4 regions of the Pseudomonas sp. WC2 genome follow, and region 1 is predicted to be linked to each of the others. Evidence: predicted binding sites of a transcription regulator. Region 1 holds the regulator's gene; each other region holds the start of a gene.
What was found. The regulator sigma-54, encoded in region 1, starts transcription at its own class of promoters, with help from an activator protein. The targets are predictions, from matches to a motif close to ANTGGCATNNANNTTGCTNT.

Region 1 (4,662 bases):
ATCGACTGGCATGCCGCGTTTGAAGCCGAATGATTCGACCAGAAAGGCAGTGCCGGGCTCCGGCTGATTGAGCAGGCGCAACTTGATGGTGTCGCGCAACTGGTACAGGTTCAGGTTGGTGGTGTTTATTTTCAGGTCGGCCAGGTCGGCGATAGGACCGAGGAGGGCGGTTTCATCGTGAATCGCTTCGGCCAGCGAGCGATTGGCGTTACTCAGCGGATGGCGACGACGGGTCTCGGAAAAACGCTTGAGCAGGGTTTCCTCGTCCGCGTCCAGGTACAGCACATCGCACTGGATGTGCTTGCTTCTGGCATCTTCAAGCAGTTCGGGAAAACGCGACAGATGGCTCGGCAGGTTGCGCGCATCGATCGACACGGCCACCAGCGGCTGCGCCAGTTCAGTGTGAATCAGCGCGCGTTCAGCCAGTTCCGGCAGCAAGCCTGCCGGCAGGTTGTCGATGCAGTAATAGCCGTTGTCCTCAAGGACATCCAGCGCGGTACTCTTGCCCGAGCCGGAGCGACCGCTGACGATGATCAAGCGCATGATTAGTGCCCGTTCTGCTCGTCCAGGACAACCTGATACAAGGCTTCGTTGCTCGAAGCGCTGCGCAATTTATCGCGCACATCCTTGCGATCCAGCATGCTCGCGATCTGGCGCAGCAACTCCAGGTGCGCATCGGTCGCGGCTTCCGGCACCAGCAAAACAAACAGCAGGTCAACGGGAGCGCCGTCGATGGCGTCGAAATCGATAGGGGCTTCAAGGTGCATCAGCGCGCTGATGGGCGAAGTGCAGCCCTTGAGGCGGCAATGCGGAATGGCGATGCCGTTGCCAAAACCGGTGGAACCCAGTTTTTCACGGGCAATCAGAGCCTCGAAGACATCTTGCATCTCCAGATCCGGGACTTCCCGGGCGATCAGGTTGGCAATTTGTTCGAGGGCTTTCTTTTTACTGCCGCCCGGCACGTTCACGAGGGAACGGCCGGGGGTCAGGATACTTTCAAGTCGGATCATGGAATGGGGGGTTATCGACCGGTTGCGCCCTGGAGGAGGCTTTGGGTCTTTTCCTTATGCTTTTTGAGTTGGCGATCCAGCTTGTCGGTCAGCAGGTCAATGGCGGCATACATGTCGTCATGCTCGGCATTGGCAACCACTTCTCCGCCGGGAATATGCAAGGTGGCTTCGATTTTCTGCTTCAGCTTTTCGACGCACATCGTGACCTGCACGTTGGTGATCTTGTCGAAATGGCGCTCTAATCGGTCGAGTTTTTCGTTGATGTAGGTGCGCAGAGGTTCGGTCACTTCCAGTTGGTGTCCACTGATGTTGACTTGCATACAGCTTCTCCTTCGTTGCCAGTGCATAAAGCGGCAGGCCGAAGAGCCTGCCACTGGAACGCTGTAACGTGGCTTACATCAACCGCTTGCGTTCGCTCGAAGGCGCGATCCCGAGGGATTCGCGGTACTTGGCGACGGTGCGGCGAGCCACCTGAATGCCTTGTGCCTCCAGTAAACCAGCGATCTTGCTGTCACTCAACGGCTTTTTCTGATTTTCCGCTGCAACCAGTTTTTTGATGATCGCGCGGATCGCCGTGGACGAGCATTCGCCGCCTTCGGAGGTGCTGACGTGGCTGGAGAAAAAGTATTTCAGTTCATAAATACCGCGCGGGGTATGCATGAATTTCTGCGTGGTCACCCGGGAAATCGTCGATTCATGCATGCCCACCGCTTCGGCGATGTCATGCAGGACCAGCGGCTTCATGGCTTCGTCGCCGTACTCCAGAAAACCGCGCTGATGCTCGACGATCTGGGTGGCAACTTTCATCAGGGTTTCGTTGCGGCTCTGCAGGCTCTTGATGAACCAGCGGGCCTCCTGCAACTGATTGCGCATGAAAGTGTTGTCGGCGCTGGTGTCGGCGCGACGGACGAAACCGGCGTACTGCGCGTTGACGCGAAGGCGCGGCACCGACTCCTGATTCAGCTCGACCAGCCAGCGCTCGTTGTCCTTGCGCACGATCACGTCCGGGACGACGTATTCGGCTTCGGTCGATTCGATCTGCGAGCCCGGCCGCGGATTGAGGGTCTGTACCAGTTCGATGACCTGGCGCAGCTCATCTTCCTTGAGCTTCATGCGGCGCATCAGCTGGCTGTAATCGCGGCTGCCGAGCAGGTCGATGTAATCGGTGACGAGGCGTTTGGCTTCAGCCAGCCAAGGCGTCTTGGCGGGCAGCTGGCGCAATTGCAGCAGCAGGCATTCGCCGAGGTTGCGCGCGCCGATACCGGCCGGTTCGAACTGCTGGATACGGTGGAGGACGGCTTCGATCTCGTCCAGCTCGATGTCCAGTTCCGGGTCGAACGCTTCAAGAATTTCTTCGAGGGTTTCGTCCAGATAGCCCTGATTGTTGATGCAGTCGATCAGGGTCACGGCGATCAGGCGATCAGTGTCGGACATCGGCGCCAGGTTCAGTTGCCACAGCAGGTGGCTTTGCAGGCTTTCGCCGACGGAGGTGCGGGTGGTGAAATCCCACTCGTCATCGTCGCTGCTCGGCAGGCTGCTGGCGCTGGTCTGGTAGACGTCTTCCCAGGCGGTGTCGACCGGGAGCTCGTTGGGAATGCGCTCGTTCCATTCGCCGTCCTCGAGGTTATCTACCGTCGGGGCCGTTTCCTGATAGGACGGTTCCTGGATCTCGGTGTTGGGCTTCTGTTCGGCGTTGTCGGCCAGCGGATCGGAGTTGTCGAAGTCGTCGCCTTCTTCCTGGCGTTCGAGCATCGGATTGGATTCCAGGGCCTCCTGGATTTCCTGTTGCAGATCCAGGGTCGACAATTGGAGCAGGCGGATGGCCTGTTGCAGCTGCGGTGTCATCGTCAGCTGCTGGCCCATTCTCAAGACTAGCGATGGTTTCATGGCAGGGGCTTAACACCTTATTCGCCGGCGCTATGCGCCATCCACTACAGGGCGCCGGGGCGCCAAACTTAAGCAAATTATATGCCTGAAACTGAAGTGTTTGCCTAGAGCGCTGTAACAATTAAAGCGTAGAAAAAGCTGCTTCATCGATACAGCACCCACGCAGCTCACTCGGGCACCATCATGCTTAGAGGCGGAATTCGTGACCCAGATACACTTCCTTGACCAGATCGTTGGCCAGGATGGTTTCTGCATCACCTTCGGCGATCAATTGACCGTCGTTGACGATGTAAGCGGTTTCGCAGATATCCAGCGTCTCACGCACGTTGTGGTCGGTGATCAACACACCGATGCCTTTGGCCTTGAGGTGGTGGATGATCTGTTTGATGTCGCCGACCGAGATCGGGTCGACACCGGCAAACGGTTCGTCGAGCAGGATGAATTTCGGCGCAGTTGCCAGCGCGCGAGCGATTTCCACCCGGCGGCGTTCACCACCGGACAGGCTCATGCCGAGGTTGTCGCGGATGTGGCTGATGTGGAATTCCTGCAGCAGGCTTTCCAGCTCCTTGCGGCGGCCAGCCTTGTCGAGTTCCTGGCGAGTTTCGAGGATCGCCATGATGTTGTCGGCCACCGACAGTTTGCGGAAGATCGACGCTTCTTGCGGCAGATAGCCGATACCGGCCTTGGCGCGACCGTGCATTGGCTGATGGCTGACGTCGAGGTCATCGATCAGTACGCGGCCCTGATCGGCCTGTACCAAGCCTACGATCATGTAGAAGCACGTGGTCTTGCCGGCGCCGTTCGGGCCGAGCAGGCCGACGATCTGGCCGCTGTCGATCGACAGGCTGACGTCACGCACGACCTGGCGGCTTTTGTAGGCCTTGGCCAGGTGCTGAGCTTTCAGAGTTGCCATTACTGGGCCTTTTTCTCGTCGTTTTTCGGCTTCGGCTGAATCACCATGTCGATGCGCGGACGCGCTTCGGTGACTTTGCTGCCGGTAGCGCGACCGGCGCTGGCCAGTTTCTTCACCGTGTCATAGACGATTTTCTCGCCTTGGGTGGTGTTGTTGTCCTTGTCGACAACCTTGGCCTTGTCGATCAGTACGACGCGGTTTTGCGCGGCATGGTACTGAATCGTCACGCCCCAGCCCTGTACAGGCTTGGTATCGCCAGCGGTCTGCAGCTGTTCGAAGTAAGCGAGGTTGCCGACCGAAGTCACCACGTCGATATCACCGGTCGCGGTGCGGGTGATGGTTACGGTGTTGCCTTTGACGATCATCGAACCCTGAGTGATGATCACGTCACCTTTATAGGTGGCAACGCCGTTCTTGTCGTCCAGCTGGGCATCGTCGGCCTGAATGCGGATTGGCTGCTCTTGATCGTTCGGCAGAGCCCAGGCGCTCACGCTTCCCAGTGCTGCGCCCAGACTGAGCAAAATAGGGAGGGTTTTAACGAGCCTCATACTGTCCTCTTACGTTCGATTGCAGGTGTATCCTGCTTTCCTTCAGGTACGCTTTCATTCCTACGCCAGTCGATACACCGCCAGCGCCCTCGATTCTAACGGGTTGCTCGGTCTGCGCATATTCCCGCTGCGGGAACACTGTCATGCGAGTGGAAGTGATCAGCGTGTCACGTTTCTTTTCATCGGTGCGCTTTACACGTACCGAATCGATCAGTTCGACTTCGGTGCCGCCAGAATTCACTTCGCCGCGTTCGCTGGTCACGTGCCACGGAAAGTCGGTGCCGCGGTACATGTTCAGGTCGGG
Region 2 (4,662 bases), on a different contig from region 1:
AAAATCGTTCGAAGTCGCGACGGACCGCCGGATCGGCGTTCTCGTTGATGGTCAACGACGCCGAGGTATGCTGCAGCCACAAATGCAACAGACCAACCCGGCACTCCCTGAGTTCAGGCAGGCCGGCGAGTAACTCGTCCGTTACCAGATGAAAGCCCCGGGGCCGTGCCCGCAGGGTTATCAGAGTCTGTTGCCACATACAGTTCTCCGCACGTTCGGGGCGCATTCTAGCGCGCTCTGGGAAAAAACAAAGGCCCTAATATTCGCTCAATGATGTAAGCCTTTGGCCGGTGAAAAACCGCCGTCGTAAACACGACTAAAGGCGTACGAAAAATCCTTTCAGCCTGTCGCTTAATGACAAATCCCGGACAAAAAAATGCCCGGCGAACCGGGCAATTTTTTTCAGTGCGCGTACTTACAGGTTGTAGCCGCGTTCGTTGTGTTGTGCCAGATCGAGACCGACCGACTCTTCTTCTTCGGTCACACGCAGACCCATCACGGCGTCCAGAACCTTGAGGATGATAAAGGTGACGATCGCGGTGTAGATCACCGTGAAGCCCACGCCTTTGACCTGAATCCAGACTTGCGCACCGATGTCGGTGACGGTGCCGAAGCCACCCAGCGCCGGCGCAGCGAACACACCGGTGAGGATCGCGCCGAGGATACCGCCGATACCGTGTACGCCGAAGGCATCCAGGGAATCGTCATAACCGAGTTTGCGTTTCAGGGTGGTGGCGCAGAAGAAGCACACCACGCCTGCTGCCAGACCGATCACCAGCGCGCCCATCGGGCCCACGGTACCGGCAGCCGGAGTAATTGCCACCAGACCGGCAACCACACCCGAGGCGATGCCCAGTGCGCTTGGCTTGCCGTGGGTGACCCACTCGGCAAACATCCAGCCCAGCGCGGCAGCAGCGGTAGCGATCTGAGTCACGAGCATCGCCATGCCGGCGGTGCCGTTGGCGGCGGCGGCGGAACCGGCGTTGAAGCCGAACCAGCCGACCCACAGCATCGCCGCGCCCATCAGGGTGTAACCAAGGTTGTGCGGAGCCATCGGGGTGGTCGGGAAGCCTTTGCGCTTGCCCAATACCAGGCAGGCAATCAGACCGGCCACACCGGCGTTGATGTGCACCACGGTGCCGCCCGCGAAGTCGAGCACGCCCCAGTCCCACATCAGGCCGCCGTTGCCGGACCAGACCATGTGCGCGATCGGTGCGTAAACCAGGGTGAACCAGATGCCCATGAAGATCAGCATCGCGGAGAACTTCATCCGCTCGGCGAATGCACCGACGATCAGCGCCGGGGTGATGATCGCGAAGGTCATCTGGAAGGTGATGAACACCGCCTCAGGGAACAACGCCGCAGGACCGGTCAGGCTCGAAGGCGTGACACCGGCGAGGAACGCCTTGCCCATGCCGCCGAAGAACGAGTTGAAGTTGACGACGCCCTGCTCCATGCCGGTGGTGTCGAACGCAATGCTGTAGCCATAAATGACCCACAGGATGCTGATCAGACCGGTAATGGCGAAGCACTGCATCATCACGGAAAGAATGTTTTTCGAGCGAACCATGCCGCCGTAGAACAGCGCCAGGCCGGGGATGGTCATGAACAGCACGAGGGCTGTCGAGGTGAGCATCCAGGCAGTGTCGCCGGAATTGAGGACTGGGGCCGCCACTTCGTCTGCCGCCATTGCAAGGCTTGGCATTACGATAGACAACAGGGCTCCTAGCCCTGCGAATTTACGCAGAGTCATATTGTTTTCTCCTGGGGCGTTGGGGTTTGTGGCGGCGCTTAAATCGCGTCGGTATCGGTTTCGCCGGTACGGATGCGAATCGCCTGTTCCAGATTGACCACGAAGATCTTGCCGTCACCGATCTTGCCGGTGTTGGCTGCCTTGGTTATCGCCTCGATAACCCGGTCCAGATCCTTGTCGTCGATGGCCACGTCGATTTTCACCTTGGGCAGAAAATCGACCACATATTCCGCGCCGCGATACAGCTCGGTGTGACCCTTCTGCCGGCCGAAGCCTTTGACTTCAGTAACGGTAATGCCCTGCACGCCGATTTCGGACAGCGACTCGCGCACGTCGTCCAACTTGAACGGCTTGATGATGGCAGTGACTAGCTTCATGAAACTCTCTCCCGAATTGGTGGACTTGCCCCAGGAAAACAAACCCGACTCAAGTCTAAGCGCAGTGCCTGGCTTTGTAACGCATCGTCGGCCTTACCTGCCCGACTGACGCCAGCTAACCGCTGCTGACGAAACTCCCCGCTCCGTCTGCCGCACTGCATTCGTCACAGCGACTGCATCAGTGCATGGGTCGAAGGTGACTAAGCAGAAAGCTTGCCATCTCGCCAAAAACCCCTGATTTCAATCCCTTGGCCGCTGCTGCAAGCGCTTGCACGCAAAAGGCCATCCGGATACGCACAATAACGGTGCGCCGCCGTCCGTCCGCTTGCGCGAAAAGCGTGCATCCCTGACCGCGTAAATGACTATAGACACTGCGTGATACACTGCCGGCCATTGTTTCCAGGACATCCATCATGCTCGCGCCCAAAGACTTCCTCGACGCCCTGAGCGGCACCGCCTCCCGCCTGTTCAACGGCGACACCCCGCTGCCGAAAGCCGAAATCGAAAGCCAGTTCAAGATGCTGCTGCAAAGTGCCTTCAGCAAACTGGACCTGGTGAGCCGTGAGGAATTTGATAGTCAGATGGTGGTGTTGGCGCGTACTCGCGCACGACTGGAGAGCCTTGAAGCGAAAGTTGCTGAGTTGGAAGCAAAGCTCACTGCGCCCGAGCAATAACGGGCGACTGTCTGCCCCGCGTCAAGTGTGGAGGCGGGGACAGAGCGCGGTAAGCTCAGCTGATGCAGTAGAGCTTCGAAAGCAAGTAATCGACCATGACCTTCAGCTTCTGTGAACCATGCCGGTTTGGCTGATACAGCAGCCACGCCATGCCTTGCGATGCTCCCGAATAACGCCAGTGGGGCAGAACCGAATACAGACGCTTGTCCCTCAGCGCCTGTTCAGCAATCGCTGACGGCACACAGGCAATACCCAAATCACTCAGGGTTGCTTCGAGAACGGCCTCACTGTTCCTTTTCGGCTAATCAGAAAGTTAACAATTCGTTGCAGCGCTAGAGATCCTATCCAGCTTTGCAACGCTGATATACGCAAGTAAGGGAACTACAGTCATTCGCCAAACGAGGTAATTCGGTACGTTCGTACACATTGCGTAGTGCCATCAGCGATACCCGCCTTCGGCAGGCTGACTTGGCAATATCTGGAGATATATCCAAACGTTTCAGATACCGCAGAGCGCCCCGCCGCACATCTACGCTGGTTAAACCGCAGGAAGCGGTTTGCGAACAACTCAAGGAACACCATGTCCCTCTCCATCGTCCACAGTCGCGCCCAGATTGGCGTGGAAGCCCCGGCCGTCACCGTCGAAGTCCATCTCGCCAACGGTCTGCCCTCACTGACCATGGTCGGCCTGCCAGAAGCAGCCGTGAAAGAAAGCAAGGATCGGGTGCGCAGTGCGATCATCAATTCCGGGCTGCAGTTTCCGGCGCGGCGGATCACCTTGAATCTGGCACCGGCGGATCTGCCGAAGGATGGCGGGCGCTTTGATCTCGCAATTGCCTTGGGGATTCTGTCGGCGAGTGTGCAAGTGCCGACGCTGACTCTCGATGATGTGGAGTGCCTCGGCGAATTGGCATTGTCCGGAGCAGTGCGGCCGGTGCGCGGGGTGCTACCGGCAGCATTGGCGGCGCGCAAGGCGGGGCGTGCGCTGGTGGTGCCGCGGGCGAATGCCGAGGAGGCCTGCCTGGCTTCGGGGTTGAAGGTGTTTGCGGTGGATCATCTGCTCGAGGCGGTGGCGCATTTCAATGGGCATACGCCGGTTGAGCCCTATGTATCCGATGGATTGATGCACGCCAGCAAGCCTTATCCCGACTTGAATGAAGTGCAAGGGCAAGTGGCGGCCAAACGAGCGTTGCTGATTGCTGCTGCGGGTGCCCATAACTTGTTGTTCAGCGGGCCGCCGGGGACGGGTAAGACATTGTTGGCGAGTCGCCTGCCGGGGCTGTTGCCGCCGCTGGCCGAGAGTGAAGCACTGGAGGTGGCGGCGATTCAGTCAGTCGCCAGTGGTGCACCGCTGACCCATTGGCCGCAGCGCCCCTTCCGTCAACCGCACCACTCGGCATCCGGGCCGGCACTCGTTGGTGGCAGCTCGAAACCGCAACCCGGCGAAATCACCCTCGCCCATCACGGCGTGCTGTTTCTCGATGAGCTGCCGGAATTTGATCGCAAGGTATTGGAGGTTTTACGCGAGCCTTTGGAGTCAGGGCACATCGTGATTTCCCGAGCCAAGGATCGCGTGCGCTTTCCGGCACGTTTCCAGTTGGTCGCAGCAATGAACCCCTGCCCCTGTGGATATCTTGGCGAGCCGAGCGGCAAGTGTTCGTGCACACCAGACATGGTGCAGCGCTACCGCAACAAGCTGTCGGGGCCGCTGCTGGACCGGATCGATTTGCACCTTACCGTGGCGCGGGAAGCCACGGCGCTGAATCCTGCGATTAAGCCCGGCGAGGACAGCGCCAGCGCTGCCGCATTGGTGGCCGAGGCGCGGGAGCGCCAGCAAAAGCGCCAAGGTTGTGCCAAT
Region 3 (4,662 bases), on a different contig from region 1:
CCGACGTGGTCATTACCAACCCGACGCACTACGCCGTCGCGCTCAAGTACGACTCCGAGAAGGGCGGCGCGCCGATGCTGATTGCCAAGGGCAGCGACTTCCTCGCCCTGAAGATCCGCGAAATCGCCGTGGCCAACAACGTCATGCTCCTCGAATCGCCGGGGCTGGCGCGCTCGATCTACTACTCCACCGAACTCGACCAGGAAATCCCCAGCGGCCTGTACCTGGCCGTCGCGCAGGTTCTGGCCTACGTCTACCAGATCCGCCAGTTCCGCGCCGGCAAGGGCAAACGCCCGGACCCGCTCAAGGACGACCTGCCGATTCCGCCGGATTTGCGTCGCGATTCCTGACGGTCCATCGACGCCGTCTGTCTGAAAACCCTCTGTACCTGTTAGTTCTTACAGTAGACGCAGGTCACCCGCTGACGCTCTGATTACGACGGGAATAAACCCGTCGGATGTCTTGCTGTGAATGTTTGCGAGCAGGGGCTCGTGGGCGCTCAAGATGTCTTTTCAGAGGCAAATATCATGGCAGAGCGTCCACATCGCAACCTTCCAGGCATGAAAATCGAGTTCGTTTCAGGGCGGCTGGAGGAGCGCCCGAGCGAGGGTGCAATCGGTTACTCCGCGGTCTTTGATTTGAGCCTGGATTTTCTCAACTTCAAAGTCATGGCGGACCTGTACGTCCCCGATTATCTGGACAGTCCGATCAATGCCATTCGCCCTGAGCTGGATGGTTTGGGCTACCACTATGCGTATAACTACTTCTTCGACTCAGCCGGGAAAATCACCAGCAACGAAGCGCTGTTCAGAGTGTTCACCCCCAGCGATTACTACATGAGCGAATGGTCGGTGGGCGGGCTTGAAAACCGTTATGCAAAACCGGTCTTCGAGCTGGTTGGCGGTCAATTGCGCGCAACGGTACGCCGGGATTTTCGCTGGGGTGGGGACAAGCGCCAAGTGCAGATTCGTGACTTGCCGATCATCGATTTTCGCTGGGCCCTGAATCTGTTGGAGTCGGAGGAGGGCGAGGACGGTGGGCGACAACCTGGCTCCAAAGTCATCTTGATGGATGCCGAGGAGGAGGTCGTCAAAGTCGAGAGCCGCCAAATGTTTCGCGGCACGCTTTACATGGTCGGGCGCGAACTTGAGTTTGGCGAGATTCCTGCGGAACGGCTGCTGAGGGCTGGGCAAGTCTGATTTTTACGGTTGATTGATCGTTCTCACGCGCAGCGTGGGAACGTTCATCGAGGGGCGCGCTACTGCGGCAGCTCAAGGTTATCCAGCGCCCGATTCACCGCCAACTCCCCGAGCATGATCAATTGCGCGATCCCCTGCAGCGTTCGGCGCTGCGATGCGGGTATGAGGTTGGCGAAGTCGTGGGCGATGGTTCTGGCTGAGGCGAGGGTTTCGCAGGCGTTGGCCAGCAACTCTTCGCTTTTGATATCTGCGACGACGGCGTACATCGTGCTGGGTTTGCGCGGAGGCCGGGTGCTGCCGGGGCAAAGGTAGTGATCGAGGGCGCGTTCGGCGGCGTCGTGGAGTTTTTTTGAATCGATGGATTCGTAAGGTGAGGCGGGGTCGGATTCGGGTGGGTTTGGTGTTGGTTTGATCATGGTGAAGCTCCTAGAGTCATTGGAGCTGCCAACGTTCGCTGCGAGACGAATGAGGGTGGCAGCTATACGCGGGTCGCAGACCGGGACTCTAGAACCGGCAGACCCGAAGGTCTCCCACGTACAGCCGCCATAAAAAGCGGGTGTTGTGCGTCCAGAGATCGACGGGCTGCGAGACCCGATCGCTGATTCGTCAGCGACCGAACCACAATAGAACCCGCCCCCAAGGCGCACAAGCCGGCGGATTCTGGCTTGGCTGTAGGCAAAGGCGCAAGGATTTGTAGCCTGGAAGGCGTGTCTGCAGGTGTCTTTTAAACGCGTTAGTTTAAAAGGCGATTTGCGCTGACTTCATTGGCCTCTTCGCGAGCAGGCTCGCTCCCACATTTGGAACGCATTCCACTTCACTGTTTGGAATGCATTTCCCCTGTGGGAGCGAGCCTGCTCGCGAAGGGGCCATTCCGGTCAGCGGAAAACACTCGGTTAAACCCCTCTGTTTCAATCCTTTGCAAAAGTTGGAAAGCTTCTTGCAATAGCCGCCGTGAGCCCGCTCTGGGCGTCAAAAGTTTGCTTTAAAGGAACGGGGAAAACCGGTGGATCGCTCTCAGTTATTCAACACAGCACGCACTAACGTTGCCGACCTCAGTCGAGGCAATCTGGGCGTGCCGTTGCTGTTGCTGGTGATGCTGGCGATGATGATGTTGCCGGTGCCGCCGTTCCTGCTGGACGTCTTCTTCACCTTCAACATCGCCCTGTCGATCGTCGTTCTGCTGGTCTGCGTTTACGCGCTGCGACCGCTGGATTTCGCCGTGTTCCCGACGATTCTGCTGGTCGCGACACTGCTGCGGCTGGCGTTGAACGTGGCCTCGACGCGGGTGGTAATGCTCCACGGTCAGGACGGCCACGCCGCTGCCGGTAAGGTGATTCAGGCCTTCGGTGAAGTGGTGATCGGTGGTAACTACGTGGTCGGTATCGTGGTCTTCGCGATTCTGATGATCATCAACTTCGTCGTGGTGACCAAGGGTGCCGGGCGGATTTCCGAGGTGAGCGCGCGCTTCACCCTCGATGCGATGCCCGGCAAACAAATGGCGATCGACGCCGACCTCAACGCCGGTCTGATCGACCAGAACCAGGCCAAGGCGCGCCGTCAGGAGGTCGCCCAAGAGGCCGAGTTCTACGGTTCGATGGACGGTGCCAGCAAGTTCGTCCGTGGTGACGCCATTGCCGGCCTGCTGATTCTGTTCATCAACCTTATCGGCGGGATGGCCGTCGGTATCTTCCAGCACAACATGAGCTTCGGCGATGCCGGTCGGGTTTACGCCTTGCTGACCATCGGTGACGGTTTAGTGGCGCAATTGCCATCACTGTTGTTATCTACAGCTGCAGCGATCATGGTGACCCGTGCTTCCGGCTCGGAAGACATGGGCAAGCAGATCAATCGCCAGATGTTCGCCTCGCCGAAGGCGCTGGCCGTGGCCGCCGGTTTGATGGCGGTGATGGGCCTGGTGCCGGGCATGCCGCACTTCTCGTTCCTGAGCATGGCCGCGCTGGCTGCCGGTGGCGCCTACTTGTTCTGGAAGAAGCAGAACGTGGCCAAAGTGGTCGCGCTGGAAGAGGTCAAACGCCAGCAGGAACTGCTGCCGTCGCCGGCCCGCGCCATGGAAACCAAGGAGCTGGGCTGGGATGACGTGACGCCAATCGACATGATCGGTCTGGAAGTCGGCTATCGCCTGATCCCGCTGGTGGATCGTAATCAGGGCGGGCAATTGCTGGCGCGGATCAAGGGCGTGCGCAAGAAGCTCTCGCAGGATCTGGGCTTCCTGATGCCGACCGTACACATCCGCGACAACCTCGATCTGGCGCCAAGCGCCTATCGCCTGACCCTGATGGGCGTGATTCTCGCCGAAGCCGAGATCTACCCGGATCGCGAACTGGCGATCAACCCGGGCCAGGTGTACGGCACGCTCAACGGTATCAACGCCAAAGATCCGGCTTTCGGGCTGGAAGCGGTGTGGATCGAAATCAGTCAGCGTGCCCAGGCGCAATCCCTCGGTTACACCGTGGTCGACGCCAGCACCGTGGTGGCAACGCACTTGAACCAGATTCTGTACAAGCACTCCAGCGAGCTTATCGGCCACGAGGAAGTGCAACAACTCATGCAATTGCTGGCCAAAAGCTCGCCGAAACTGGCAGAAGAGCTGGTGCCGGGCGTGGTCACGTTGTCGCAGTTGCTCAAAGTGCTGCAAGCGTTGCTCGCCGAACATGTGCCGGTGCGCGACATCCGCAGCATCGCCGAAGCCATCGCCAACAACGCCGCGAAGAGTCAAGATACCGCCGCGCTGGTGGCGGCAGTGCGCGTCGGCGTATCCCGCGCCATCGTCCAAAGCATTGTAGGCACTGAGTCCGAGCTGCCTGTGATCACCTTGGAACCAAGGTTGGAACAAATATTGCTCAATAGTCTGCAGAAGGCAGGACAAGGCTCGGAAGAGGGCGTTCTGCTGGAGCCAAGCATGGCCGAGAAGCTGCAGCGTTCGCTCATCGAAGCGGCGCAGCGTCAGGAAATGCAAGGTCAGCCGGTGATCCTTTTGGTCGCCGGCCCGATCCGCGCGATGCTCTCGCGTTTTGGCCGCCTCGCAGTCCCTGGATTGCATGTGCTGGCCTACCAGGAAATACCGGACAACAAGCAAGTGACCATCGTTGCGACAGTAGGGCCCAACGGCTGAGGTAGTGGTTTATGCAAGTTAAGCGTTTCTTTGCCGCCGATATGCGTCAGGCCATGAAGCTGGTTCGTGATGAGCTGGGCGCTGATGCCGCCATCATTGGCAACCGCCGCATTGCCGGCGGTGTCGAGTTGACGGCGGCACTGGATTACAAATTGTCGGCGCTGGCGCCACGGGTTCCGAACATGGAACTTGAGGACGAGCTGCGCAAGACTCAGTCGCGCATCGTCACCGCCCAGGCCGAGTTGAGCCTGCGTGGCGAAGCCGATGGCAACAGCAATCGTCAGATCTTTGCCGGGCTGCCGTTGACCGCTGGCCTGCCGCTGACCGCCG
Region 4 (4,662 bases), on a different contig from region 1:
CGTCGGTGTACTTGTAGATCTGCGCGGCGGCGGGCAGGGCGATCAACAACAGAATGTAGAGAAAGGTGCGATCCATGAAATCGACCGGGATAGAAAGCGATGGGGTGCAGCATAGGACAGGTGCGGCGGTTGGCCCAACCCTGCACACATCCCGAGATCATTCGGGCACCACAATTGATCGTTCCTACGCTCTGCGTGGGAACGCCTCAAGGGACGCTCCGCGTCCAGTGACGCGGAGCGTCACGGCCTGCATTCCCACGCGGAGCGTGGGAACGACCAGCATGACGCCATAAATTGCAGGCAATAAAAAAGGCCTCCCGAAGGAGGCCTCTTTCACTCACGCCACGTAACGCGGCGCTACCGGATCAGCAGCTGTAGTACAACTCATATTCCAGTGGGTGTACGAAGGTGCGAACCTTGATTTCTTCTTCCGATTTCAGCGCGATGTAAGCGTCGATGAAGTCGTCGGAGAATACGCCGCCCTTGGTCAGGAACGCGCGGCCCTTGTCCAGCTCTTCCAGGGCTTCTTTCAGGCTGCCGCAAACTTGTGGGATCTCTTTCGCCTCTTCAGGCGGCAGGTCATACAGGTTTTTGTCAGCAGCGTCGCCTGGGTGGATCTTGTTCTGGATACCGTCCAGACCGGCCATCAGCAGTGCTGCGAAGGCCAGGTACGGGTTAGCAGCCGGATCCGGGAAGCGGGCTTCGATACGGCGGGCTTTCGGGCTCGACACGTAAGGAATACGGATCGAAGCGGAACGGTTGCGAGCCGAGTAGGCCAGCATTACCGGAGCTTCGAAGCCTGGAACCAGACGCTTGTACGAGTTGGTCGCCGGGTTGGTGAAGCCGTTCAGGGCCTTACCGTGTTTGATGATGCCGCCGATGAAGTACAGAGCGGTATCGGACAGGCCGGCATAGCCTTCACCTGCGAAGGTGTTCTTGCCGTCTTTCCAGATCGACATGTGTACGTGCATGCCCGAACCGTTGTCGCCGTACAGTGGCTTCGGCATGAAGGTCGCGGTGCGGCCGTAAGCGTCAGCAACGTTGTGCACAACGTATTTCAGGGTTTGGGTTTCGTCGGCTTTCTTCACCAGGGTGTTGAACTTGACGCCGATTTCGTTCTGGCCGGCAGTCGCCACTTCGTGGTGGTGAACTTCAACGGTCAGGCCCATTTCTTCCAGTGCGTTGCACATGGAGGTACGGATTTCGTGGTCGTGGTCGAATGGTGGAACCGGGAAGTAGCCGCCTTTGACGCCTGGACGGTGACCCTTGTTGCCGCCTTCGATGTCCTGGTCGGACATCCACGAACCTTGCTCGGAGTAGATCTTGAACATCGAGCCGGAGATGTCCGACTTGAATTTCACCGAGTCAAAGATAAAGAATTCTGGCTCTGGACCGGCGAACACGGTATCACCGATACCGGTGGCTTTCAGGTGTTCTTCGGCACGCTTGGCGATCGCACGTGGGTCGCGGTCGTAGCCCTGCATGCTCGAAGGTTCGATGATGTCGCACACCAGGATCAGGGTGGCGTCTTCGGTGAACGGGTCGAGAACGGCAGTTTCGTCAACCGGCATCAGGATCATGTCGGAGGCTTCGATGCCTTTCCAGCCAGCAATGGAGGAGCCGTCGAACATTTTGCCAACTTCGAAGAAGTCGTCGTCCAAAGCATCGCGAGCCGGCATGGTCACGTGGTGCTGAGTACCTTTGGTGTCCGTGAAGCGCAGATCAATCCACTTGACGTCATGATCTTTGATGAGTTGAACCGTCTTCGACATATGTCCTCCGGGTGGCTTCGGGCTTGGTAGTGGATGCCCTTGAATTTGGGTGATGCCGGCGCGAATACTCTGCCAAGGCAACCTGCCTCACAAGGGAGCAAATTGCATGCCAGTGCCCCAGCATGGGTTTTTTGCCCCAATTTCACGCTTATTAAGGCTTCAAACGCCTGAAAGCTGAAAATCTCGCCCCCTAATGTAGCGCTATGAATCGGAAATGACCCGTTTTGGTGCATGCAAAACCTTCTGCACATTAACTGGTTAAACCTTGAGCAATTTCCGCTATAATCCGCGCCCCCCTTTTTCGGCTGGCCGTTCGCGCGCTGTTTTCATGAAACTAATCGTAAAAGTCTTCCCCGAGATCACTATCAAAAGCCGACCTGTCCGGACGAAATTCATCCGCCAGTTGGCCAAGAACATCCGCACCGTGCTCCGTGACCTGGACCCGGCCGTGGTGGTGAACGGTGTGTGGGACAATCTCGAGCTGGAAACCCGCGTAACCGACGCCAAAGCCTTGAAAGAGATGGGTGAGCGCCTGACCTGCATGCCGGGCATCGCGCACTTTCTGCAGATCGACGAATACCCGCTGGGCGACTTCGACGACATCACCGAGAAGTGCAAAGAGCACTACGGCGATGCACTGGCCGGGAAGATTTTCTCGGTGCGTTGCAAGCGTGCCGGCAAGCACACGTTCAGCTCGATGGACGTCGAAAAATACGTCGGCAGCAAGTTGCGCCGCGAGTGCGGTGCCGCCGGTATCGACCTGAAAGCGCCGGAAATCGAAGTTCGTATCGAAGTTCGCGACAAACGGTTGTTTGTGATTCACAGCCAGCACAACGGCATCGGCGGTTATCCGCTGGGTGCGTTGGAGCAGACGCTGGTATTGATGTCCGGCGGCTTTGACTCGACCGTTGCCGCCTACCAGATCATTCGTCGCGGCCTGATGACGCACTTCTGCTTCTTCAATCTGGGCGGTCGTGCCCATGAATTGGGCGTAATGGAAGTCGCGCATTTCATCTGGAAGAAGTACGGCAGCTCGCAACGCGTGCTATTTGTCAGTGTTCCGTTCGAAGAAGTTCTCGGCGAAATTCTCGGCAAAGTCGATAACAGTCATATGGGCGTCGTATTGAAGCGTATGATGTTGCGCGCGGCGTCGAACATCGCCGACCGCCTGCAGATCGAAGCGCTGGTTACCGGCGAGGCGATCTCCCAGGTATCGAGCCAGACCTTGCCGAACCTGTCGGTGATCGACTGCGTGACTGACAAGCTGGTCCTGCGCCCACTGATCGTGGCGCACAAGCAGGACATCATCGATACGGCCAACGAGATCGGCACCGCCGATTTCGCCCGGCACATGCCGGAATACTGCGGGGTTATTTCGGTCAATCCGAAGACTGCCGCCAAACGCGGTCGCGTTGAGCATGAAGAGAAAGAATTCGACATGGCGGTGCTTGAGCGTGCGCTCGAAAACGCCAAACTGGTGCCGATCGATCGCGTGATCGACGAATTGGGCCAGGACGTACAGATTGAAGAAGTCAGCGAAGCACTGGCCGGCCAGATCGTGATCGACATCCGTCACCCGGATGCCGCCGAGGATGAGCCGCTGGAACTCGCTGGCGTAGAAGTACAGACGATGCCGTTCTACGCAGTGAACGCTCGTTTCAAGGAGCTGGATCCGACTCGCCAGTACCTGCTGTATTGCGACAAAGGCGTGATGAGTCGCCTGCATGCTCACCATTTGCTCAGTGAGGGGCATGCCAATGTGCGCGTTTATCGACCGAGCTAAGTGCCCGGGGCTGTTTGCCTGTGGCCTGCGTCACCGGCCCCCCGACACCGCCGTCAAGCTGTAACGGCCATGCCGGACACTACTGCTAATCGCTGCCAAGACTTGTCAGCAAACCGAATCCTCTGATCGAGATACACAAGTGATCGAAAATCTACGCAACATCGCCATCATTGCCCACGTTGACCATGGTAAAACCACCCTGGTAGACAAACTCCTGCGTCAATCCGGCACTCTGGAGCGCAACGAGCTCAACGACGAGCGCGTGATGGACTCCAACGACCAGGAAAAAGAGCGCGGTATTACCATTCTGGCGAAAAACACCGCCATCAACTGGAACGGCTACCACATCAACATCGTGGACACCCCGGGCCACGCCGACTTCGGCGGCGAAGTTGAACGCGTAATGTCGATGGTTGACTCCGTTCTGCTGCTGGTTGACGCTCAAGACGGCCCTATGCCGCAAACCCGTTTCGTGACCAAGAAGGCTTTCGAAGCCGGCCTGCGTCCAATCGTGGTGATCAACAAGGTTGACCGTCCAGGCGCGCGTCCGGACTGGGTTCTGGATCAGATCTTCGACCTTTTCGACAACCTCGGTGCTACCGAAGAACAACTGGATTTCCAGGTTGTTTACGCCTCGGCCCTGAACGGCATTGCCGGTCTGGATCACACCGCCATGGCTGAAGACATGACCCCGCTGTACCAAGCGGTCGTCGACCACGTTCCGCCTCCGGCCGTTGACCGTGACGGTGCGTTCCAGATGCAGATCTCCGCTCTGGACTACAACAGCTTCCTGGGTGTTATCGGCGTTGGCCGTATCGCTCGTGGCCGCGTCAAGCCGAACACCCCGGTTGTAGCGATCGGTGCTGACGGCAAGCGCCGCAACGGCCGTATCCTGAAGCTGATGGGTCACCACGGTCTGCACCGCGTTGACGTTGAAGAAGCTGCAGCAGGCGATATCGTTTGCATCAGCGGCATGGACTCGCTGTTCATCTCCGACACCCTGTGCCACCCGGACACTGTCGAGGCGATGAAGCCTCTGACCGTTGACGAGCCAACCGTTTCGATGACCTTCCAGGTAAACGACTCGCCATTCTGCGGTAAAGAAGG

Region 2: the regulator sigma-54 is predicted to act here: its motif matches at 2,332-2,351, upstream of glnK (P-II family nitrogen regulator).
Region 3: the regulator sigma-54 is predicted to act here: its motif matches at 2,124-2,143, upstream of flhA (flagellar biosynthesis protein FlhA).
Region 4: the regulator sigma-54 is predicted to act here: its motif matches at 1,867-1,886, upstream of glnA (type I glutamate--ammonia ligase).

The regions. Positions count from the first base shown of each region.
Region 1 covers NZ_JBOBDR010000007.1:215,252-219,913, reverse strand. Annotated here, with positions in the region: gene rapZ (RNase adapter RapZ) at 1-543, opposite strand, end outside; gene ptsN (PTS IIA-like nitrogen regulatory protein PtsN) at 546-1,010, opposite strand; gene hpf (ribosome hibernation-promoting factor, HPF/YfiA family) at 1,022-1,330, opposite strand; gene ACQ4OE_RS11140 (RNA polymerase factor sigma-54) at 1,404-2,897, opposite strand; gene lptB (LPS export ABC transporter ATP-binding protein) at 3,085-3,810, opposite strand; gene lptA (lipopolysaccharide transport periplasmic protein LptA) at 3,810-4,358, opposite strand; gene lptC (LPS export ABC transporter periplasmic protein LptC) at 4,345-4,662, opposite strand, start outside.
Region 2 covers NZ_JBOBDR010000023.1:22,820-27,481, reverse strand. Annotated here, with positions in the region: gene ACQ4OE_RS23475 (secondary thiamine-phosphate synthase enzyme YjbQ) at 1-199, opposite strand, end outside; gene ACQ4OE_RS23470 (ammonium transporter) at 416-1,753, opposite strand; gene glnK (P-II family nitrogen regulator) at 1,792-2,130, opposite strand; gene ACQ4OE_RS23460 (accessory factor UbiK family protein) at 2,544-2,804, shown strand; partial or broken gene ACQ4OE_RS23455 (LysR substrate-binding domain-containing protein) at 2,860-3,084, opposite strand; gene ACQ4OE_RS23450 (YifB family Mg chelatase-like AAA ATPase) at 3,385-4,662, shown strand, end outside.
Region 3 covers NZ_JBOBDR010000011.1:93,473-98,134, forward strand. Annotated here, with positions in the region: gene flhB (flagellar biosynthesis protein FlhB) at 1-350, shown strand, start outside; gene ACQ4OE_RS15280 (hypothetical protein) at 492-1,199, shown strand; gene ACQ4OE_RS15285 (DUF6124 family protein) at 1,259-1,615, opposite strand; gene flhA (flagellar biosynthesis protein FlhA) at 2,203-4,332, shown strand; gene flhF (flagellar biosynthesis protein FlhF) at 4,344-4,662, shown strand, end outside.
Region 4 covers NZ_JBOBDR010000001.1:252,601-257,262, forward strand. Annotated here, with positions in the region: gene ACQ4OE_RS01255 (DUF4124 domain-containing protein) at 1-76, opposite strand, end outside; gene glnA (type I glutamate--ammonia ligase) at 366-1,772, opposite strand; gene thiI (tRNA uracil 4-sulfurtransferase ThiI) at 2,101-3,555, shown strand; gene typA (translational GTPase TypA) at 3,695-4,662, shown strand, end outside.